Regions from separate parts of the Streptomyces sp. NPDC030245 genome, predicted to be linked through region 3. Evidence: riboswitches for the same ligand, from Rfam matches in the RefSeq annotation. Region 3 holds a riboswitch; each other region holds the start of a gene.
What was found. A riboswitch is a leader RNA that binds a small molecule or an ion and turns the genes downstream of it on or off. The one in region 3 is predicted to bind cyclic di-AMP.
Positions count from the first base shown of each region.

Region 1: it holds a riboswitch for cyclic di-AMP, as region 3 does, so the genes downstream of both, ACZ4Z4_RS28815 (C40 family peptidase) here and ACZ4Z4_RS26870 (transglycosylase SLT domain-containing protein) in region 3, are expected to answer to the same signal.
Region 2: it holds a riboswitch for cyclic di-AMP, as region 3 does, so the genes downstream of both, ACZ4Z4_RS33005 (C40 family peptidase) here and ACZ4Z4_RS26870 (transglycosylase SLT domain-containing protein) in region 3, are expected to answer to the same signal.

Region 1 covers NZ_JBVICF010000011.1:314,141-321,823, reverse strand. The annotation lists gene ACZ4Z4_RS28815 (C40 family peptidase) at 58-1,284, opposite strand; cyclic di-AMP (ydaO/yuaA leader) riboswitch at 1,293-1,448, opposite strand; gene pcrA (DNA helicase PcrA) at 1,716-4,193, shown strand; gene ACZ4Z4_RS28805 (M23 family metallopeptidase) at 4,220-5,659, opposite strand; gene ACZ4Z4_RS28800 (lipase family alpha/beta hydrolase) at 5,888-6,832, opposite strand; gene ACZ4Z4_RS28795 (cobalamin B12-binding domain-containing protein) at 7,257-7,667, shown strand.
Region 2 covers NZ_JBVICF010000015.1:13,616-21,298, reverse strand. The annotation lists gene bioD (dethiobiotin synthase) at 1-148, opposite strand, end outside; gene ACZ4Z4_RS33035 (adenosylmethionine--8-amino-7-oxononanoate transaminase) at 150-1,436, opposite strand; gene bioB (biotin synthase BioB) at 1,429-2,631, opposite strand; gene ACZ4Z4_RS33025 (8-amino-7-oxononanoate synthase) at 2,752-3,969, shown strand; gene ACZ4Z4_RS33020 (DUF397 domain-containing protein) at 4,002-4,226, opposite strand; gene ACZ4Z4_RS33015 (helix-turn-helix domain-containing protein) at 4,236-5,099, opposite strand; gene ACZ4Z4_RS33010 (ATP-binding protein) at 5,372-5,824, shown strand; gene ACZ4Z4_RS33005 (C40 family peptidase) at 5,868-6,341, opposite strand; cyclic di-AMP (ydaO/yuaA leader) riboswitch at 6,345-6,521, opposite strand; gene ACZ4Z4_RS33000 (hypothetical protein) at 6,880-7,188, opposite strand; gene ACZ4Z4_RS32995 (ATP-dependent Clp protease proteolytic subunit) at 7,196-7,683, opposite strand, start outside.
Region 3 covers NZ_JBVICF010000010.1:329,727-337,409, reverse strand. The annotation lists gene ACZ4Z4_RS26880 (catalase) at 144-2,423, opposite strand; gene ACZ4Z4_RS26875 (hypothetical protein) at 2,755-3,558, opposite strand; gene ACZ4Z4_RS26870 (transglycosylase SLT domain-containing protein) at 3,864-4,583, opposite strand; cyclic di-AMP (ydaO/yuaA leader) riboswitch at 4,586-4,740, opposite strand; gene ACZ4Z4_RS26865 (VOC family protein) at 5,496-5,930, shown strand; gene ACZ4Z4_RS26860 (S1 RNA-binding domain-containing protein) at 5,955-6,527, opposite strand; gene ACZ4Z4_RS26855 (hypothetical protein) at 6,540-7,301, opposite strand; gene ACZ4Z4_RS26850 (hypothetical protein) at 7,526-7,683, opposite strand, start outside.

The sequences.
Region 1 (7,683 bases), on a different contig from region 3:
GATGCGGGCCACGCGCGCGTAGAGGGGGCGTCTCGCTGCTGCGAGGGGCCTTCGTTCTCAAGCGGGGCGTACCACGCTGTGGATCGGCATGTAATAGATCGACTCGACGCGGACGTTCGCGCCCGGCTTCGGGGCGTGGATCATCTTGCCGTTGCCGATGTAGATCCCCACGTGACTGATGTCGTCGTAGAAGAACACAAGGTCACCCGGCTTGGCATCGGCGGTCTTCACGGTCGTGCCGACCTTGACCTGGTCCCATGTGGTGCGCGGCAGGGAGATCCCCGCGGCCTTCCAGGCGTCCTGGGTGAGTCCGGAGCAGTCGTAGGAGTCGGGGCCGGTGGCGCCCCAGACGTACGGCTTGCCGATCTGACCCTCCGCAAAATCGATGACCTTCGCGGCCTTGGTGGCGTAGCTGCCGTCGGTGCTTCCGGAGCCGGAGCCGGAACCGGAGTCCGAACCCGAGCCCGCGTCGGAACCAGAACCAGAACCGGAGCCGGATCCGGAACCAGAGCCCTGGTCGGCCTCCCGCTCCTTCTCCCGCTGCGCCGCCTCCTCGGCCTTCCGCTCGCGCTCCGCCTCCGCGGCCTGCTCGCGGGCCAGCTTCTCGGCCTTGCGCTTGGCCTCCTGCTTCTTCTTCCGCTCGATCTCCGCGAGCCGCGCCTTCTCCTCGGCGGTCAGCTTCGAAAGGAGCTCACGCGCGTCGCCCAGCTTCTTCTGGACGGTCCGCTTGCTCGTCCTGAGGTCGTCCCGGGAGTCGCTCAGCGTCTTGAGGCTCTTCGCGGCCTTCGTACGCTGCTCGGTCGCCGACGCCTGCTGCGCCTGGTAGTCGTCGACCGCCTTCTTCTGCCGCGAGGTCAGCCGGTCCGCCAGGTGGTTCTGGTCGAAGTAGCCCTGCGGGTCGTCGGCGAGCATCATCGCGGCCGTCTCCGAGACGGCACCCGTGCGGTACTGGGCAGCGGCGAACGAGCCCAGCTCCTCGCGTGCGTCGTTCAGCTCATCCGTGCGCCTGGCCACGTCGTCGAGCAGGCGGTCGACCTTCTTGCGCTGCTTGTCGGTGCGCTCCTTGACCGAGTTGTACTTCTGGGTGGCCACGCCGGCCTGCTGGTAGAGCTCGTCGACCTTCTTCTGGACCTCTTCGAGGCTGGGCTTCGTCGGCGCGGAGGGCGCCGCCTGCGCGCTCTGTGCCAGGAGGGCGACGGAGGTGAGGGCTGCCGTCGTGATGCCGATGGCGGGGGCCGTGCGTATGCCGGTTGTACGGGTCCGCGGCTTGCGGTGCGACGCCAAGGGAGGCGACTCCTTCCGTAGACCGCCTACCGGGTTAGCTGTCGGGTTCGGGCGGGTGGTTCGGAAGGCTGCCCTACAGTCCCGTACTTCGTACGGGACCGATTCACCCCAAGGTTCTGGTGGGTCCCCGGCTCCGAACACGTCGGACTCGGCGGAGGCCACCCGTTCCCGGCGGGGTTCGCCGGTGGGGGGCGAGTGGCCCGCCGGGCACGCTAGCCAACCCGTGTCACTCCTGTGAAGGTTGATGTTCGATATGCCCGATACATTTTCGTGACTTTACGAGGCCCTTGATGCGGGCAGGGCGGCGAGGGGGTGGAGGCGTAGCGGAGTGTGATCGCGTGCGAGCGCGGCGTAGGAAGAGGCGTAGGAAGGCCGGGGTGTGTCCGGAACCGCAGCGGGTTGTCAGTGGGGCCGCCTAGACTCGGGAGGCGATGAGCAGCCTCTTTGATGACAGCTTCCTGGCGGACCTGCAGCCCTCCCGGGCCGCGGACGAAGCGCCTCCGCCGCCGCCCGAGGACAGCGCTCCGGAGCCCATTCCGGACGATTTGTTCGACGGGAAGTTCGACGCGCCCATGACCCGGGAGTCGCACTACCGCGACGGCGCCCCGCGCCCGGTCATCGACCCGGCGTCGCTCCTCGACGGGCTGAACGAGAACCAGCGCGCGGCCGTCGTGCACGCCGGCTCCCCCCTGCTCATCGTGGCCGGCGCCGGCTCCGGCAAGACCCGTGTGCTGACCCACCGCATCGCGTACCTCCTCGCCGAGCGCGGCGTGCACCCCGGCCAGATCCTCGCGATCACCTTCACGAACAAGGCCGCGGGCGAGATGAAGGAGCGCGTCGAGCAGCTCGTCGGCCCCCGGGCGAACGCGATGTGGGTGTCCACCTTCCACAGCGCCTGCGTCCGCATCCTCCGCCGCGAGTACAAGAAGCTGGGCTTCACCTCCTCCTTCTCGATCTACGACGCCGCGGACTCCAAGCGCCTCATGGCCCTGGTCTGCCGCGACCTGGACCTCGACCCGAAGAAGTTCCCGCCGAAGTCGTTCAGCGCCAAGATCTCGAACCTGAAGAACGAGCTGATTGACGAAGAGGACTTCGCAGGTCAGGCTGCCGACGGCTTCGAGAAGACCCTCGCCCAGGCCTACGCCATGTACCAGTCGCGCCTCCGCGAGGCGAACGCGCTGGACTTCGACGACCTGATCATGACGACGGTCCACCTGCTGCGCGCCTTCCCGGACGTCGCCGAGCACTACAGGCGCCGTTTCCGGCACGTCATGGTGGACGAGTACCAGGACACGAACCACGCGCAGTACGCGCTGGTGCGCGAGCTGGTCGGCCCCTCCGGAGGCGAGGGGGACGACCCGGCGGAGCTGTGCGTGGTGGGCGACGCCGACCAGTCCATCTACGCCTTCCGCGGCGCCACGATCCGCAACATCCTCCAGTTCGAGGAGGACTACACCGACGCGACGACGATCCTCCTGGAGCAGAACTACCGCTCCACGCAGACGATCCTGACCGCCGCCAACGCGGTCATCGAGCGGAACGAGAGCCGCCGCCCCAAGAACCTCTGGACCAACCAGGGCGAGGGCGCACGCATCACCGGATACGTCGCCGACACCGAGCACGACGAGGCCCAGTTCGTCGCCGACGAGATCGACCGCCTCACCGACGCGGGCGAGGCCAAGGCCGGCGACGTCGCGATCTTCTACCGGACGAACGCCCAGTCCCGTGTCTTCGAAGAGATCTTCATCCGCGTCGGCCTGCCCTACAAGGTCGTCGGCGGCGTCCGCTTCTACGAGCGCAAGGAGGTCCGCGATGTGCTGGCCTACCTGCGCGTTCTCGCCAACCCCGAGGACGCGGTCCCGCTGCGCCGCATCCTGAACGTGCCGAAGAGGGGCATCGGTGACCGCGCCGAAGCCATGATCGACGCGCTCTCGCAGCGCGAGAAGATCTCCTTCCCGCAGGCCCTGCGCCGCGTCGACGAGGCGTACGGAATGGCGGCCCGCTCCACCAACGCCGTCAAGCGTTTCAACACGCTCATGGAGGAGCTGCGGACCATCGTCGAGTCCGGCGCAGGACCGGCCGTCGTCCTGGAAGCCGTGCTCGAACGCACCGGTTACCTCGCCGAGTTGCAGGCATCGACCGACCCGCAGGACGAGACGCGCATCGAGAACCTCCAGGAGCTCGCCGCCGTGGCGCTGGAGTTCGAGCAGGACAACAGCGCGGCCGCCGAGGGCGAGGAGGGGACCGCCCCGGCCGGTACGCTCTCCGACTTCCTGGAGCGCGTCGCCCTGGTCGCCGACTCCGACCAGATCCCCGACGAGGAGGACGACGGCTCCGGAGTCATCACACTCATGACCCTGCACACCGCCAAGGGCCTCGAATTCCCCGTCGTCTTCCTGACCGGCATGGAGGACGGCGTCTTCCCGCACATGCGCGCCCTCGGACAGGTCAAGGAGCTGGAGGAGGAGCGCCGCCTCGCCTACGTGGGCATCACACGCGCGCGTGAGCGGCTCTATCTGACGCGGTCCTCGATGCGCAGCGCCTGGGGCCAGCCGTCGTACAACCCGCCGTCGCGTTTCCTCGAGGAGATCCCGGACACGCACCTGGACTGGAAGCGGACCGGTTCGATGGGCGCGCCCGCGTCGTCCGGGCCCGCCGCGGGCATCGCCTCGACGCTGTCCTCCTCGCGCTCGCGTTCCGGCGGGGCGCAGGGCTTCGCCACGCGCCGCGCGTCGGAGAAGCCGGTGGTGTCGCTCGCCGTCGGCGACCGGGTCACGCACGACCAGTTCGGCCTCGGGACCGTGGTCGGAGTGAAGGGGACAGGTGCGAACGCCGAGGCGACGGTGGACTTCGGAGAGCCCAAGCCCAAGCGCCTGCTGCTGAGGTACGCGCCGGTGGAAAAGCTCTGACCGGCAGGCCGGCGGCCGGAGTTACGTTACGTCGGGTCGAGGCCGTGGCTGCGGAGCCACGGCAGCGGGTCGATCGCCGAGCCGCCGGCGGGCCGCACCTCGAAGTGCAGGTGCGGTCCTGTGGAGTTGCCGGAGTTCCCTGAGAAGGCGATGGTCTCGCCCGCCTTCACGGGACCGCTGGAGATCTTGTGCGTGGAGAGGTGGCAGTACCACGTCTCCGTGCCGTCCTTCGCGGTGACGATCGCCATGTTGCCGTAGGCGCTGTTCCACTTGGTCGTCACCGTGCCGTCGGTCGCGGCGAAGACCTCGCTGCCGTACGACACCGGGAAGTCGATGCCGGAGTGCGCCGACATCCAGTTGACGCCCGCCTGGCCGTACTGCGCGCTGAGGCCGTGCTGTTTCACCGGCAGGGCGAACTTGGGGCGCAGCCGCTCCTTGCGCGCCGCCTCGGCCGCCGCCTTCTTCTGGGCGGCCACCTTCTCGGCCTTGAGGTCGATGCGTTCCTGCGTGCGGCTCGCGCGGTCCGCGAAGTCGCCGGCGTCGGCGGAGAGATTGGCCAGCTGGGTGTCCAGCTGGTTGTTGGCGGCGGCGGGCTGCACGGGCGCGGTGTCCGGAGCCGACGCTGCCGCTTCCTTCTTCTCGTCGTCCCCGCCGAAGTTGCCCACCGACGCGGCGGCCACTCCGGCGACGCCCATCACGCAGGCCGAGGGCACCGCGACGGTGAACAGGGCGGAGCGTTTGGCGGGGGTCCGGCGGCGGGTCCTGGAGCGGCCGCCGTCGGCGCCGCCACCCTTTCCGCGGGAGGCGCGGGACGCGCGGGGAGCGGCGCTCCCGGGATCCGCGGCGACCGCCTCGGAGTCCGTCCCGTACGCGGCTTCGGCGTCGGCGTCGAGCGCGTACTGGTCGAGGTCGGAGCGCTCCGCTTCGTGCGGCGAGGCCTCGTCATGCCGGTCTTGCGGGTCGTACGCGCTCGTGTCGAAAGTCTGCGTGTCCCACTCGCCGGCCTGCGGCGTCCGGTCCCAGGCGGTGGTGTCCCACTGGCCCGTGGAGTCGGGGCCCTGCTGCGAGGGGATGTCGGCGAGTTGCTGGTAGCCACCGGTCGACCACATGGAGGCGGTGTCGTAACTGCCGGTGTCGTACGTCTCGGCGTAGTACTGCGCCGCGTACGGGTCCTCGGCGAGCGTCGTCCGCTGCGGCGGGGCCGGGGTGGCCGTGGTGGTCGCCCACTGGCCCGTGTCCTGCCCGGCGCCGGGCATGTCACCGAAGAGCGGGTCGGTGGCGAAAGTACCGGTGTCGAAGCTTCCGGTGTCGAAACCGGTGGCGGCGAAGGTGCCGGTGGAGTAGGTGTCGTAGCCGTAGCCGCCGTGCTCGGCGCTCTGTTGGTCGTACGTCGGGTAGTGCGGTTGGTCGGCGCCGGGTGCCGAGGACGGGGGAGTCGAGCTCCCCGACGGGTGACGATCGTTCACCAACTTCTCTTTCGCCTCGGCAGCAGGGGCGGAGCAGTGCGGCGACTGTACCCGGCGGTATACGGGCGCGACAATCTTCGGCAGGTTTCACGGTTTCAGGAAACGGGCATTCGGCCGTCTTTCGGGGGACTGTGGGCACAGCCTTGGCTCTGCGTTCGAGGTTCGTTCGATAGGAGTGAGGGCGTGCGGGGGTGCGGGGTGGGGAGTGACGGATGGGGTCGGTCCGGTTCAGGCGACCGTCAGTCCGCCCGGCGCGCTCTTGGCGTCGGCTCCCGGATTCGCCAGGTCGAGTGCCTGGCGTATGCCGTTCGCGACGGCGGGGTGCACCGGCAGCGCGAGATGCCCGATGCCGGTCACGCGGACGTTCTGCGCGAGCAGGTCGGGGTGGTCGACGCAGGCCGTCTCCAGCGGGTCCATGATCTGGTCCAGGTCGCTCCAGAAACTCACGAACTGCGTGCGGCAGCCCTGTGCGGGCTCCTTGAGTTCCTGGATCACGTCGGAGCCGGGACGCATCTGCCGGACGATCGGGTGGGCGTCGGCGAGCGGCACGACGCGGGTGCCGGCGTGCGGGGTGCCGAGCGTGACCAGCGTGCGCACGCGTGCGTCACCGTCGAGCCGCTGTACGTAATAGCGGGCGATCAGGCCGCCGAGGCTGTGTCCGACGATGTCGACCCGGGCGTGTCCCGTGCGCTCGCAGATCTCCTCGATGTGGCGGCCGAGTAATTCGGCGGCGACGCGGATGTCGCAGGTCAGCGGGGAGTAGTTGAGGGTCTCCACCCGGCGGCCGTGCTGGGAGAGCGCGCGGCGCAGCAGTACGAAGACGGAGCGGTTGTCGATGAAGCCGTGCAGGAGTAGGACCGGAGGCCTGCCGTCCGGGGGCAGGCGGGGAGCGCCGGGGGGTGGCTGGACCGGGGCCGGCCTGCGCTCCTGGGCGATGCCGGAGGGGTAGAGGAGCACGTGGCCCGCGAGGATCGTCAGCTCCAGGGCGGTCGCCTTCAGCAGGGCCACGGAGAGCCCGGCCACTTTGGCCGGCAGGGCGGGGAGAAACGGGAGAGACGGGAGGGATGGAAGAGACGGGAGGGCCGGGAGTGGGGTCAGGCCGAGGATTTTCGGCAGCAGCGAACCGAGCGGGCGAAAGGGGCGCGCCCCCGCGTGAGCCTTGGTGACCGGCATCGTCGACCTCCCGTTTGGCGCACGGAAGGGAGGCTCTGTCCCCCGTGTGCCCTAGGGGGAGTCGTGGTCGAGGAGTCGGCTGTGCGATGGCGATCCCGGCCACCGCTCTGCGGTGACTCCTTGCCCCCGTTGCATCGCCGATGCGCGGTGTCACCACGCCGTGCGGCTGCCGGCGCGGTGGCCCGGCGTCTCGTTGCGGCTCCCCTCGCGCCTGGTCCGGATGCGGAGCGTGAACCCCTGGGTTACGGACGGGCGCGCAGCGAACGTGTCCCACGTGTGATTTCCCCCTCCCTCTCCACCGTGAAACTGCCGCTTGCGCGATGCTGGGGATAACGTTCGTTCACTTCCCCGGCCGGTGCGGCGCGGGGTATCTGTGCCGGGACAGACTGTTGTCGGTTACGGATATCGGTACATGGAGGCAGTGATGGGTGTGGCAGCCGGGCCGATCCGCGTGGTGGTCGCCAAGCCGGGGCTCGACGGGCACGATCGCGGGGCCAAGGTGATCGCGCGGGCGTTGCGCGACGCCGGTATGGAGGTCATCTACACCGGGCTGCACCAGACGCCCGAGCAGGTGGTGGACACCGCGATCCAGGAGGACGCCGACGCGATCGGCCTCTCCATCCTCTCCGGAGCGCACAACACGCTGTTCGCGCGGGTGTTGGAGCTCTTGAAGGAACGGGACGCGGAGGACATCAAGGTGTTCGGTGGCGGCATCATCCCGGAGGCGGACATCGCACCGCTGAAGGAGAAGGGCGTCGCGGAGATCTTCACGCCCGGGGCCACCACCACGTCGATCGTGGAGTGGGTCCGCGGGAACGTGCGACAGGCCGTCTGAAGGCCCATCGCCGAGG
Region 2 (7,683 bases), on a different contig from region 3:
CGCCGGGACCGCCGGGCTCCACCCCGGTCTGCGCCGGCTTGAGCACGGCAACGCTGCGCCCCGCCGCCAGGGCCACCGCGGCCACCGCGGCGGTCGTCACCGTCTTGCCGATCTCCGTGCCTGTACCGGACACCACGATCACCGTCACGTCACCCCTCCTTCGCCGCCGCGCACACCGCGCGCGCGATCTGCGCCACGTCGTCGTCGCCCGTGACGAACGGCGGCATCGTGTAGATCAGGTCGCGGAACGGCCGCACCCACACGCCCTCGCGCACCGCCGCACGCGTCGCCGCGGCCATGTCCACCGGATGGTCCAGCTGTACGACACCGATCGCCCCGAGGACGCGGACCTCCCGCACCGAGGGGAGCGCGGCGGCCTCGGCCAGGCCGTCCCGCAGACCCGACTCGATGCGCTTGACCTCGGTCGGCCAGTCCTGCCCGAGCAGCAGGTCGATCGAGGCGCCGGCCACCGCCGCCGCCAGCGGATTGCCCATGAACGTCGGCCCGTGCGCCAGCACCGGCACCTCGCCCCGCGAGATGCCGTCGGCGACCCGCGCCGTGCAGAGCGTCGCGGCCATCGACAGATAGCCGCCGGTCAGCGCCTTGCCGACGCACATCACATCGGGGGAGACACCCGCGTGATCGGCCGCGAACAGCGCGCCCGTACGGCCGAAGCCCGTGGCGATCTCGTCGAACACCAGGAGCACGTCATGGGCGTCGCACGCCTCCCGAAGAGCGCGCAGGTAGCCGGGGGAGTGGAACCGCATCCCACCGGCCCCCTGCACCACGGGCTCGACGATCACCGCGGCGAGTTCGTCGGCGTGCCGCCCGACGAGCTCATGGAGGTGCTCGGCGTACGACTCCTCGTACGCGTCGAACCCGCCGGGCGGCGCGTCGGCGAACACCTGCTGCGGCAGCACCCCCTGCCACAGCTCGTGCATACCGCCCTTGGGGTCGCACACGGCCATCGGCTGCCAGGTGTCGCCGTGGTAGCCGCCGCGCCACGTCAGCATCCGCCGCTTCTCGGGCCGGCCGAGCGAGCGCCAGTGCTGGAGGCACATCTTGACCGCGACCTCGACCGCGACGGAACCCGAGTCGGAGAGGAAGACGTGCTCCAGACCGTCGGGTGTGATGTCGACGAGGCGCTTGGCGAGCGCGACGGCGGGCTCGTGCGTCAGCCCGCCGAACATGACGTGGCTCATGCGGTCCAGCTGGCCGCGGACCGCGTCGTTGAGCACGGGGTGGTTGTACCCGTGGATCGCCGACCACCAGGACGACATGCCGTCGATCAGCTCGCCGCCGCCCGCCATGCGCATCCGGACGCCGCTCGCGGACTCGACGACCAGGGGTTCCTGGCGGCCCGGCATCGGCCCGTAGGGGTGCCAGACGTGCTGCCGGTCGAGGGCGAGCAGCTCCGCCGTGGAGAGGTCAGGCATTGGGGGCCAGGTCCGTTCCCGCGCCCCGGCGGCGTACCGCCACCAGGTCCGTGCGCGCCTCGCCGGAACCGGTCGCGTCCGCGGCCGGGGTCTGTGCCGCGGGCGCGGCGGCCGGCTCGGAGCTCCCGCACGGACCGCACCCGCCGCCGTCGTGCGAGCCACAGCCACCGGCCGCGGCGGCCGCCGCCTCGGCGCGGTGCCGCGGCAGCGTCACCTGGTCCGTGCCCTCGACCTCGAACCCGGCGTCCGCGATCATCTCCAGGTCGGCCTTGCCGGCCTGGCCCTCGCTGGTCAGGTAGTCGCCCAGGAAGATGGAGTTGGCGATGTTCAGGGCGAGCGGCTGCATCGAGCGCAGATGCACCTCCCGGCCGCCCGCGATGCGCACCTCGATGTCCGGGCAGACGAACCGGACCATCGCGAGGATGCGCAGACAGCGCTGCGGCGTGAGGTTCCACTCCTTGGCCAGCGGCGTGCCCTCGAAGGGGATCAGGAAGTTCACCGGCACCGAGTCCGGGTCGAGCTCGCGCAGCGAGAAGACGACGTCGACGAGGTCCTCGTCCCGCTCGCCCATGCCCGCGATCAGCCCCGAGCAGGCGGAGAGCCCCGCCGCGTGCGCCTTCTGCACGGTGTCCACGCGGTCGGCGTAGGTGTGGGTCTTGGTGATGTCCGCGTACGTCGCCTCGGAGGTGTTGAGGTTGTGGTTGTACGCGTCGGCGCCCGCACCCCGCAGCCGCTCCGCCTGGCCGTCCGAGAGCAGACCGAGGCAGGCACAGACCTCAACGCCCTCGTTCTGCTCCTTGACGGCCGCGATGGTCTGCGCGACCCGGTCGACGTCACGGTCCGTCGGGCCGCGCCCGCTCGCCACCAGACAGACCCGCTTGGCGCCGCCCGCGACCCCGGCCGCCGCGGCCTGCGAGGCCTCGTCGGGCTTCAGCCAGGTGTACTTCAGGATCTCGGCCTTGGAGCCGAGGCGCTGCGAACAGTACGAGCAGTCCTCGGGACACAGGCCCGACTTGAGGTTGACCAGATAGTTGAGTTTCACCCGTCGCCCGAACCACTGCCGCCGCACCTTCCCGGCGGCGGCCACTACGTCCAGGAGTTCGTCGTCGGAGGTGGCCAGGACGGCCAGCGCCTCTTCACGGGTCGGCAGTTCGCGCCGAAGCCCCTTGTCCACCAGCGTGTTCAGCAGGTCCATGGCGCTGATCCTTACGCACGGCAGCCTGCCGGGCCAAGGAGAGTTCGCACAACAGAAACGGTTTGAGGTGTGGGTATTGCCACACCCTGGCCAGGTGGCACGACGACTAAGGTCTGTGCAATGTCTACAAACAGGCACCCCGTGACGGGCGCGTCCACCGCGCCGGACAGAGCGCCGGACGGCGCCCTCGGCCGCGCACCGCGCGACGCGTTCGGCTGGCTCGACGAGCAGGCGCGGCTGCGCGCGGACGCCGGCCTTGTCCGCACCCTGCGCCCGCGCCCCGCCGGCCCGGACGGCCTCATCGACCTGGCGGGAAACGACTACCTGGGCCTGACCCGGCACCCCGAGGTCACCGAGGGCGCGGCCGCCGCGGCCCGGCGCTGGGGCGGCGGTGCCACCGGCTCCCGGCTCGTCACGGGAACCACCGAGCTGCACGCCGAACTGGAGCGTGAGCTCGCCGCCTTCTGCGGCGCCGAGGCGGCCCTCGTCTTCTCCTCCGGCTACGCGGCGAACCTCGCCGCCGTCACCGCGCTCGCCCCCCACGGCTCACTGATCGTCTCCGATGCGGGCAACCACGCGTCCCTGATCGACGGGTGCCGGCTCGCGCGCGGGACGACGCAGGTGGTGCCGCACGCCGACCCCGAGGCCGTCCGCAAAACGCTGGACGCGCACAGCGGCCCCGCCGTCCTGGTGACCGACTCGGTGTTCTCGGTCGACGGCGACATGGCGCCGCTCGCGGAACTGGCCGCCGCCTGCCGGGAATTCGGCGCGGGGCTGATCGTCGACGACGCCCATGGACTCGGGGTGCTCGGCGACGGCGGCCGGGGCGCCCCGTACGCGGCGGGGTTGGCGGGCGCGGGCGACACCGTGGTCACCCTCACCCTGTCGAAGTCCCTCGGCAGCCAGGGCGGCGCCGTCCTGGGCCCCGCCAGGGTCATCGAGCACCTGGTGAACGCCGCCCGCACCTTCATCTTCGACACGGGCCTCGCGCCCGCCGCGGCCGGCGCCGCCCTCGCGGCCCTGCGCCTGCTGCGCCGCGAGCCCGGCCGGGCGACGCGGGCCCGCGAGGTCGCGGCCGAGCTGTACCGCCGCCTCACGGCCGAAGGCCTGTCCGCGGTACGCCCCGACGCCGCCGTCGTCTCCGTCCGCGCGCCGTCACCGGAGCAGGCCGTGCGGTGGGCCGCCGACTGCCGGGCGGAGGGGTACGCCGTGGGCTGTTTCCGGCCGCCGTCGGTGCCGGACGGCATCTCACGGCTGCGGCTGACCGCCCGCGCCGATCTCACCGACGCACAGATCGCCGGTGCGGTACGGGTGATCAGCCGCAGTGCACCCAGGTGAGGCGTGCCGGGCCCGCAAGGGGCCTGGGCCGCTCAGTGGAGGCAGTTGAGGAACGACTCCCAGGGGCCGGGGGAGAAGAGCAGGGCTGGCCCTGCGATGTTCTTGGAATCACGCACGGCACGCAGGCCGGTCAGCGGTTCCGAGTCGAGGGTGGCCGTCTCGACACAGTTGTTCATTCCGTTGCTGTAGCTGCTGCGCTGCCACCGCGCACCTTGAATTCTCGTGCTGGAAGGTACGTACCGAGGCATTGCGGTCATAGTGCCTCCTTACGCGCCGTCGCATAGCCCGGCGATGAAATCCGATGAGTCCTCGGGTGAGAGCGCCTGTACCTGAAGGGAGTTGAAGGCCTCCGTGTACGCCTGGAGGTCTTCTTTCCGTTCGAGGTAGAGGCTACTCGTCAAATGGTCGAGAACAACCACATCCAGATCAGCAATGTCCGGAAATGAAAAAATAACGAAAGGGCCGATCAATCCCACATGCTCGCCTGCGGCGAACGGCAACACCTGAAGTCGAACGTGAGGCATGTGGGACGCCTCCCTCAACCGGACCAACTGCCCCGCGAAGACCCGCGCCCCGCCCACCGGCCGCCGCAGCACCGCCTCGTCCATGACCACGCTGAGCCGCAGCGGCGGATCCGCGCGCAGCACGTCCTGCCGGGCGAGCCGGACCTCCACCAGCGCGTCGACCTGCTCCTGCGGCAGCTCGCCGAGCGCGGCCCGGGTCACCGCGCGGGCGTACTCGGAGGTCTGCAACAGGCCGGGAACCACGGACGTCTCCAGCGTGCGCACCCAGCTGGCCTGTGATTCCAGGCTGATGAAATCGCGGTAGGTGGCGGGCAGCAGACCGCGATAGGCCTTCCACCAGTGATGGCGCCCCGCGCCGGGATCGTCGGCGCCGGCGAACGCGATGAGCAGCTCACTGCGCTGCGGGTCCTTGACCTGATATGCCTCCATCAGCAGCCGTACGTCGGCGGCTTTCACGCCACTGCGGCCCGTTTCGATCCGGCTCACCTTGGACTGGTGCCAGCCGACCTTGGCCGCGGCCTCGCTGCTGGTGAGTCCCGCGTGAGCGCGCAGGGCGCGCAGGGCGGCGCCGAGCTGACGACGGCGCACCGCGGGGCCGTACTGCATGCCCGTCTCCTTTCGGACGGAGCCGTCGGATCTCCCGGCGGCGGGGCAGGGCAGTACGCGAGATTAGAGGAAGTACCGCTCTCACGCCCAAATACGGTCTGCCTTAGCAGAGTTCACCGCTTCGAGCGACAGATATATGCACATCTCGGTGGATCGCCACCCGTGACCGGCCAAGGAGTGGCAGGCTGGCGCGAAGCACCAGTCCGGGACTGTCCTCGAGTCATCCGCCGCGAGCCGGAGACCGGTCCCGGTGGGAAAGGGACAACGTCGCCATGGCAGACCACCAGGAAGCCTCCGTCACCCTGCCGAGCGATCCTGTCTCGGTCCCCGCCGCCCGGAAATTCGTCTCCCGCGTGCTCGCGGAATGGGGCCTGCCCGGCGACGCCGAGGTGGCCGACACGATCAGGCTGATCGTCTCCGAACTCACCACCAACGCCGTGCAGCACACCCTGGGCCAGTCGCCCACCTTCACCGTGGACCTGGAGCTCGACCGTGACGAGCAGCTGCGCATCGGTGTCACCGACAGCCACCCCCGCTACCCCAAGCGGCTCCCTGCGGCCGTCCAGCAGGACAACGGCCGCGGCATGGTCATCATCCGCTGGCTGGCGGCCGAGTGCGGCGGCAGGCTCTCTGTCAGCCCCACCGACGAGGGCGGCAAGACCGTGTGGATCGCGCTGCCCTGGCAGCCACCCGTCCAGCGCGGCTCGCGTGACGACGCCCGCTGACCGGTTCGGCCGGGGCCCGCGAGTGCCGCGCTGGACGGTGCGGTCAGCGCACCCTGCCGTACCAGACGCTGTTGGACCAGATCTTCTCCAGGCGCACCACGGTCCCCCTCTTGGGAGCGTGCCAGATGCGGTTGTTACCCGCGTAGATCCCGACGTGGTAGACGTTCCGTCCGGAGTGGAAGAACACCAGATCACCACGGGTCCGCTGGGACCTGGAGATGTGCTTGGTCTTGTTGTACTGCGCGGCGGCCGTGCGAGGCAGCTTCTTGCCCGTCTTCTTGAACGAGTAGAGCGTCAGGCCCGAGCAGTCGAACCGGTTGGGTCCGGCCGCCCCGTAGCCGTACGGGGAGCCCTTCTTGGACGCCGCGATCTTGAGCGCCTTCGTTCCGTGTGTCGCTGCCTCGGCCTCCGCCGTGAGCCCGGGGGCCACGACGGTGCCGCCCACGACGGCGAGCGTGAGGGCCGATGCGGCCCCCGTCCTGCTGAGCAGCGACGGAACATGATTCAGCGCGGTCATGCGCAACCCTTCGTCAGCCGCCTGTGAAGGATGACCTGTCGGGTTCGGGCAGGCGAAGATGCCCGGCCGCGTCGTGCTCTGCGGCTTAACCCCAAGGGCGTCGTCCGGACTTCCCGGACGGGCCCGTCGTACCTGGGTCCTCCACTCCTGCCGTTGCACAGATGTCGACCGGTCATCCGGGTGGCGGCAGGACTCGGCGTCCGCCCGGACCGCCCCGCCGCTGTGGCGGGGGCTTGTCGTCGGAAGGGATCTTGACCCGAAACAGGTCCGAAAACCGAGTCGAAACGGTGTTTTGTGAGGCTACTCACGACTGACCTGTTCAGGTGGACACTGCCGAATTCGGCGTTCCGCCGCCCTCTCTGACGACCGCTCGACCAGCAGCGGAATGCATAATTCCGCCCCTGCTGTACTCGCCGGACGCAACTTCGGACCGTGCGGATAAGGACGCGTGGGTACGCCGTCCGGGGTAGCCCGACTGGTCCGTTTCGAAGTCGCCCCGGACGTCCGGGCGTCGGAAGCGGGGGCGCCCGACGGAATTTCAGGAGCCTTGCGGGGGCGGCACGGTGAGTCGTCCCGCCCGCCGCTCGCCATCGAGGACGCGCAGCGCCCGGACCAGCGTGGGCGTGTGCATCTCAGTCTCGCCCCGCTGGTGCATGAGGGCGAGCGCGTCCCGCAGCGCGACCGCCCGGCCGACCAGGGCCTGGGCGGCGCGCAGACCGCGGTAGGTGTGCTCGGTGCGGGCCGGATTGATGCGGCCGAGCAGGTCGACGACTTCGAGATAGCGGTCGATCAACTCCGCCTCGGCGCGGGTGAGGGCGGGCAGGGGCGGCAGTTCGGGCGGCAGCATCGGTGGCTCACCTCGGGTCGCGGGCGGCGAGCGAGGCCTTGCGGCTCGGGATGATGCCGTCCACGAGCCCGTACTCCAGGGCCGCGGGCGCGTCGAAGATCTTGTCCCGTTCGACGTCCGCGGTGATCCGCTCCGGACTCTGCCCCGTGTGCCGTACGAGCATCTCCTCCAACTGCCGCCTGGTGCGCAGAAGTTCGTCGGCCTGGATCGCCAGGTCCGTGGCCTGGCCGTGGATCGGTTCGGAGACGGCCGGCTGGTGGATCAGAACGCGCGCGCCGGGCAGGGCGAACCGTTTTCCGGGGGTGCCCGCGGCGAGCAGGACGGCGGCGCCCGACGCGGCCTGGCCCAGGCAGATCGTCTCCACGTCGCAGCTGACGTACCGCATCGTGTCGTAGATCGCGGTCATCGCGCTGAACGAGCCGCCGGGGGAGTTGATGTACAGCGAGATGTCGCGGTCCGGCGCCTGGTGCTCCAGGTGCATGAACTGCGCCATCA
Region 3 (7,683 bases):
GCCCCTTGTGCCCCCGATTCAGATCGGCATTCCCCCACAAATCAGCATTGTCACCCCGCTCGGCGCCGCCCTCCAGTCGAGCCGCGGGCCCGGGACGGCGGCACCGCTGCCGCCGTCCCGGGCCCGCACCCGCCACCCAGGAGCTACAGGGCGGGAGTGAACCGCTCCCAGACCCGGTGCGAGCCCAGCAGCCCGGTGACCGCATCGAGGACCGCCTCGGGCCTCGCGCCGCTCACCACGCCCGGGGCGTCCACGGGCAGCCCCGCCGCCTCCAGAGCGGCCGCTCCGCGCCCCCAGGCCCCGATGGCCTTGCCGTGCCGGAACGCCTCCGCGAGCATCAGCAGCAGCCGGGGCTCGACCCCGGTCAGCCGGGCCGCGCCGTCGTCCGCCTTGGCATCCCGCGCCCCGTAGGCGTCGGCCGCGGGAGCGGGCGCCCCGGCCAGCAGGAGGGCGTCGAACTCGATGGACCGGGCGGTGGTGAAGGTGCGCTGCACGGTAACCGGGTCGCCGTCGGGGTCCAGGGTGCCGCCGGCCGGGGCGATGACCAGCGGGACCATGCCCGCGTCCAGGACCGCCCGGCGCACCGCGCGCACCCCCTCCAGGTCATCGGCACCGTCGGTGACGATGCCGACGATCCGGCCGTCCACCGGCCACTCCTGCCCGAGCTGGGACAGCGCCGGACTCGGCTCCACCGCGGCCGGCGGCGCGGTCGCCTCCGGCACCGGCAGGCCCAGGCCCGCCGCGACCTGCGCGCACAGCTGCGGGTCGATGTTGGCCAGCACCTTCAGGCCCCGCTGCTTGATGCCCTCGTTCCAGCACTTGCCGAGCTCGAAGGTGTAGGCGGCCGCGATGTGCTCGCGCTCGGTGGGCGTCATGCTGAGCCAGAACTGCCGGGGCTGGCTGAAGTGGTCGTCGAAGGTGGCCGCCGCGTCCCGCACCTTGCGCGCGGCCGGCACCTCGGCCGGCACCTCGATGTAGGCCCCGGTGTCCGCGCCCGCCAGGAACGGACAGCCGCCGTCCACCGAGTTGGGCCGGTAGGGCGCCGCCCCCCGGTGCACGGCCGTCTGGTGCATGCCGTCGCGCAGCATGTCGTTGACGGGCGCATGGGTGCGGTTGATCGGCAGCTGGGCGAAGTTGGGGCCGCCCAGCCGGCTGATCTGGGTGTCGAGGTAGGAGAAGAGCCGCCCCTGCAACAGCGGGTCGTCGGTGACGTCGATGCCCGGCACCAGATGGCCCGGGTGGAAGGCGACCTGCTCGGTCTCGGCGAAGTAGTTCGAGGGGTTGGCGTTCAGCGTCATCAGCCCGATCGGCTGCACCGGCGCCAGCTCCTCGGGCACGATCTTCGTGGGATCCAGCAGGTCGATGCCCTCGAACATCTGGTCCTCGGTGTCGGGGAAGGTCTGCACCCCCAGCTCCCACTCCGGGAACGCCCCCGCCTCGATGGCGTCGGCCAGGTCACGGCGGTGGAAGTCGGGGTCCACGCCGCCGGTGAGCTGCGCCTCCTCCCACACCTGCGAGTGCACACCCAGCCGCGGCTTCCAGTGGAACTTCACCAAGGTGGTGGCGCCCTCGGCGTTGACCAGCCGGAAGGTGTGGACGCCGAAGCCCTCCATCATCCGGTACGAGCGCGGGATGCCGCGGTCCGACATGTTCCACAGCGTGTGGTGGGTGGCCTCGGTGTGCAGGGTCACGAAGTCCCAGAACGTGTCGTGCGCGCTCTGCGCCTGCGGGATCTCCCGGTCCGGATGCGGCTTGCCGGCGTGGATGATGTCGGGGAACTTGATCGCGTCCTGGATGAAGAACACCGGGATGTTGTTGCCGACCAGGTCGAAGACGCCCTCGTCGGTGTAGAACTTCGTCGCGAAGCCACGGGTGTCGCGCACCGTGTCGGCCGAACCGCGCGAACCGAGCACGGTGGAGAACCGCACATACACCGGCGTCTCCACCCCCTCGGCGAGGAACCCCGCCTTGGTGATCCCCGCGGCGCTGCCGTACGCCCGGAAGACGCCGTGCGCGGCCGCCCCGCGGGCGTGCACCACCCGCTCGGGGATGCGCTCGTGGTCGAAGTGAGTGATCTTCTCCCGCAGATGGTGGTCCTGCAGCAGCACCGGGCCGCGCGACCCCGCCTTCAGCGAATGGTCGGTCTCATACAGCCGCGCCCCCTGCGCGGTGGTCAGGTAGGCCCCCTCCTGGGCGACCTTCTCCTGCGGCACCCCGGTGGGCTGCCCCGTCGGGCTGTAGGTCTGCGGACCGCGCTGGTCGGCCTTGGGCGGCAACGGCTCACGCGGCTTCGTGGGCTCCTCCACCGGCACCGCCTCCGGGCCCGGAGCACCGGGAATCTCGTTTCCGGACCGCATGGCGTTCTGGACCTTCTCCACAGCCTTCTCCGCGGCGGCCGACACGGGGTTCTTCTTCTCGCTCACTGGATTCCGATCGTTCGAGACGGGACCGTGCCACACACAGCCGTGCGTGGCACGCGGCAGGGGCGCTATCGCGAGACGACGGGTACCCCACGACTTCTTGGGGGACACATGTACTGCGCCGTCCGGGCGCCCCATTCCCGCCCCGCCCCGCAGCGTCCCGCCCCGCCGCGTCCCGCCGCGCCGTGCTTCCCGGCAGCAGGCAGCAGGCGTGGCAGTCGACAACAGGCGGCAGGCAGGCCAGTCCGACTGACCTGCCTGTCATCCACCTGCCCTCACCCGCCCGCCGGCCCGGCGACCGGCCGGTGACCGGCACAGGTGTGCCGCCGCGGTCTCACGCGCCGGCAGCGGCGGCGGCCTGCTCCTCACCCCGCGCCTTGGCCGGCTCCGCGCCCGGCTCCTCACCCTGCTGCTTGTCCTGCTGCTCGGCCTTGGCCGGAGTGGCCTGCGCGGGCACCGGCGCCGAACCGGCGGTGTAGAAGACGGACGTGCCCTGCTTGCTGCGCTGGGCCTGGCTCTTGGCCACCAGCCCTTCGAGCGTGGTGCGCACCACGGTCGTCTTGACGTTGCGCTGCGGGTGGGCCCGGCCCAGGGCCGTGGCGATCTCCGCCGCCGAGCGCGGCTCGCTCTGCTCGGCCAGGTGCCCGCGGATCAGCTCGACCAGCGTGGGCTGCGCCGGCTTGGCGGGCTTGGCGGCCTCGCTCTTGCCGGCCCCCTTGCCGGAACTCTTCGCCGTTGCCTTTCCGGCGCCCTTGCCCGCGTTCTTGTCCGCGCTCTTCGCGGCGGCCTTGCCCGGGGCCGTCTTCTGGGGAGCGGCCTTGGTGACCCCGGCCCGCTTGCTTGCCGCGGCGGCGCCGGAGGACTTCTTCTGCGCCGACTTCTTCTCCGTGCGGGGGGCGGGCACCGCGGCCCGCTCCTCCACGGCGGCGGGCTGCGCGGAGGCCGGCACCTCACCCCCGAGCGCCTGCTGGATGCTGACCAGCACCGCGTGGTCACGCTGATGGGCCGCCAACTGCTCCTGGAGCGAGGCGATTTCCGCACCGAGGCGCTGCTGCTCCTTGGTGTTGCGTTCGAGGTCGGCACGGACTTGAGCGGTGTACTGCGATGTCAGTTCGGTGGCGGAGACGTTCTCGGACATGGGGCGCACAACCTTTCCCGGACCTGCGGCCGGAGTTGGAGAGCCTGCTGCACATGTGTGCTTCCCGAGACCGGGGTTGGGGCCCTGGCCTGCGGGGTGACAGCCATATTCAGTACACAGATGCCCTGACACGGCGATAGTACGGACAACCGGAGCGGCCCATTCTCCTTGAGTGGGCTCCGAACTGACCTGCGTTTGCACAGATCCACTGACATGGGCGGCGGCTCCACTACGCCGATGAGCCCCGGAACGCCATGCGTTCCGGGGCTCATCACCGACCGGGGAGGGGGTGTGGGGTGTGCGGTCTAGTAGGGGCCGTTCACGTTGTCGATGGAGCCGTAGCGGTCGGCCGCGTAGTTGCAGGCGGCGGTGATGTTGGCGACCGGGTCGTAGCTGTCCGTCGAGGTGCCGGGCACGTGGTAGGCGGAGAACGTGGGGCCGATGACCTGGAGGAGTCCCTTGGAGGGGGTGCCGGCGGCGGCGTTGATGTCCCAGTTGTTGATGGCCATCGGGTTGCCGGAGGACTCCCGCATGATGTTGCGGTGGATGCCCTCGTAGGTGCCGGGGATGCCGTGCTGGGCCATGATGTCGAGCGACTGCCGGATCCAGCCGTCGAGGTTGTTGGCGTAGGACTTCTTCACCGCGGCGGGCTCGGCGGCGGTGCCGCGCTCGGACCGGTCCGCCCGCTCGGGGGCGGCCGGGGCCTTGGCGCCCAGGGTGAGCTTGATGCCGGGGTGGATCAGCTTCGGGTCGTCGCCGAGGACACCGCGGTTGTCCTGGTACAGCTTCTGCCAGCCGCCGCTCACGGAGTGCTCCTGGGCGATCTCGGCCAGGGAGTCACCCGCGACGACGACATAGGTCTTGGGGGCGGCGGCGGGCTTGGCGGCCGGGGTGGCCGGTGCGGCGGCGGCCGTGGTGGCACCGAGCACCGGGAGAACGAGCACGGCGCCGCCGGTGCCCGCGGCGGCGATGCCCCGGGTGAGCGAGCTGGACTTGGGGCGGCGGTGCTTACCCTTTGCGGGCATGACGCATTCCTCTCCGTCGCCTGCGGGGTGAGCTGTCGGGTTCGGACGGGAGATGTCCGGTCGCAGGACATGCGACTTCACCCCGAGCCGTCCCGGAACCGGGATCGGCGGCTTACCTGGGTCCCCCGCTCCTGCCGTGCGTAAGTGAGTGAGTGTGGGTGGGAGAGTTTCCGGACAGCGGCAGGATTCGGCGTTCCATCCGGATTGACGGTGACGTTAGGCGAGAAAGCCGGTGCGGAACAAGGCCGGAATTCGGGTGAGCGGAATGCACGGGCCCTTGTACCGGGCGACCGGAACTCACCCCCTCTTTGATCAAAAACCCAACTCTCTTTGCGCAGAACGAAAACGCACTCAGCGGCTCGCGGCACTGTGGCCCGTATGGCGTGACGCATTTCACTGGGTGGGGCGCGGCGCGGCCGGGCAGCAGAGGGCGGTATTTCCCTCAAGTGCCCCGCAGTGCAGGCAAAGTCCACGTAAGCCGCTAAAGGCTTAAGGGGGAAGTATTCGGTTGAATCCGGACACACGCAAAGGTTGCTTTTCGTCCCAGAACGGTCATATCGGTGCCGGTGCCGGTGCCGGTGCCGGTGCCGGTGTCGACCTGGCGGGTTCCGCTCCCGGGAGGAGAAGCGGCATCACGGCCGCCGCGGCTCCGAAAGCGGACACCGCGTCAATAACGCTTCCGGTGCGGGCCTGTGGGGGTTCGGGTGCCCGCCGCCTTTTCCATGCGGGCAGGCGGAACGGCAAGCCGGTCAAAGAAAGTGACGCCTGCCCAGAAAAAAAGAGGGGCAGCCGCAGGATTTCCCTTTCCCATTCGGGGCCGCCTCCGCGGACCGGGCAGGCCCGCCGCCCGCCCGGCAACTGCGCCCACCCTGCCGGAAGATGAGCGGCGCAGCCCCCTGCTATCGTGCGCCGATGTCAACGATCAAGCAGTTCCAAGTCACCTTCGACTGCGCGGAACCCGAGCGCGTGGCCCGCTTCTGGTGCGAGGTGCTGGGCTATGTCCTGCCGTCGCCCCCGCAGGGCTTCGCCACGTGGGAGGACTTCCACCGCACCCAGCCCGCCGAGGAGCGGGGCGCATGGGCCGCCTGCGTCGATCCCACCGGGGTGGGCCCGCGCCTGTTCTTCCAGCGCGTGCCCGAGGGCAAGACCGCCAAGAACCGGGTGCACCTGGACGTGCGGGCCGGCACCGGACTGGTGGGGGAGGAACGCCTGGCCGTGCTCGAGGCCGAATGCGCCCGCCTGGTCGCGCTCGGCGCGGTGCGCGTGCGGCTGCTGGCCGCCGACGAGGACAACGAGTCGTGCATCGTGATGCAGGACATCGAGGGCAACGAGTTCTGCCTCGACTGACCCGCCGCCTGCTGTCACCAAGGATTACTGACGCTCGGGTGGGCCCTGCCGCCGGGACAGGGCCAGCCTGCGCCGCTCCCGGTCGATCTCGGTGACGACCACCGTGACCTCGTCGCCCACCCGGGCGGCATCCGACGGGGTCCGCACGGGCGTCCAGGACAGCTCCCGCAGGTGGACCAGTCCCTCGATGCCGTCGGCGACCTGCACGAAGGCGCCGATGGGGACCAGCTTGGTGACCCGTCCGTGCAGTTTCTGTCCCACCGAGATGCTGTCGGCGAATACCTGGAAGGGGTCCGGCCGCATCGCCCGCAAGGACAGTCTGGCCTCCAGGTTCCACGTGTCGAACTGCAGGAACTCGCCCGACACGCGCTGTCCGACCTGCACGACGTCAAAGGCCGTTGCGACGCGCCGCCAGGACAGTTCGGGGATGGTGACGAACCCGACGCCGGGAAAGACCGGGTGATCGGGGCCGTCGTCCAACGCCACGAAGACGCCGAACCGCTCGATCGCCGCGACGGTGCCGGAAAGGACCTGACCCTCGTGCAGTGCTTCCAGGAACGTCCACAGTTCCGGGTTCTCGTCCCGTCCGCCCCTCATGCGTCCAGCCTTTCACGACTGTGCCGGACGCCCCAGCTCGTGCATGGCGATGATCAGGGAGCGTTCGCGGGCGAGGTCGTCATGGATGGTCACCGCCGCCGGCGACAGGTGCTCCACGGCCTCGTCGATGGCCGCCAGCGCCTGCGTGTAGTGGCCCAGGCCGCGGTGAGCCGTCGCCTCGCGGAACAGCGCGATCGGGTCGCTCCGGTCGGCGAACGCCGCCTGGCCCAGGATGTGCAGCATGGCTTGTTCGCGGCCGGCCAGGCCATGGGCCAGCCACAGCCCGTGCAACAGGACATGCAGCGTCTTGGCATGGTCACCGGCCTGCGCCAGCACCTCGTCCATGAGCGGGTATCCGCTGCTGTCGGACCGGGCGAGCAGGGCGAAGGCCCACAACGCCCGTGAGTAGCAGTCGAGTTCACCTCCGCCGTGCGCGGCCAGGGTGTCGAAGAGCTCCTCGATGCCGTGCCGGCGGAAGTCGTAGCGCAGGCTGTTGAGGTAGAGGTGGCGCAGGGCGCGCGCCGCGGTCGGCTCGTCGTACCGGGCGATGTCCTGCGGTTCCAGCAGCAGCAGCGCGCTGCGCCCCATGGCGCGCGCCTGCCACGCGGCGTCGGCGCACACCTCGGCCGACTCCCGCCAGGTGGCTCCCATGCCGCCGAGCAGGTCGGCGAGCAGCACGGGCCAGCACTCACCCTGCGCGGCCGAAGCCGCCGCGGCGGCCCGCAGACGGTCCAGCAGCACCGCACGCCCGCCCGGGACCGTGGCATCAGTCATCGGGTCCTTGCCTTCCGTGGCCGGCACCTGCCATCTGCCGCCCGGCCCCTGCCATCTGCCGCCCGGAGCACGGCGCGGTGGCGGGACGGGACGTATCCCTCCTCACCACCGCACCGCTGCGGCTGCCGAGGAACATGCAGGTACTGTCGCCATGTCACCTGCCGCGGCAGCGGGGCCGGGTAACGGCTGAGCCCGCCCTCTCCACCCGAACGGGCCCCGCCGTGCTACCGCACGGCCCACTTGAGCGGCTCCTTGTAGTACCCCTGCGAGTACGTCACCGCCTTCAGCGTGGCGTCGGCGGGGATGAGGTAGGGCTCGCACACGGTGCGCGTCTCGCCCTTCTTCCAGATGTCGTCGCCCTCCAGGCTCTTGTTGCCGTCAT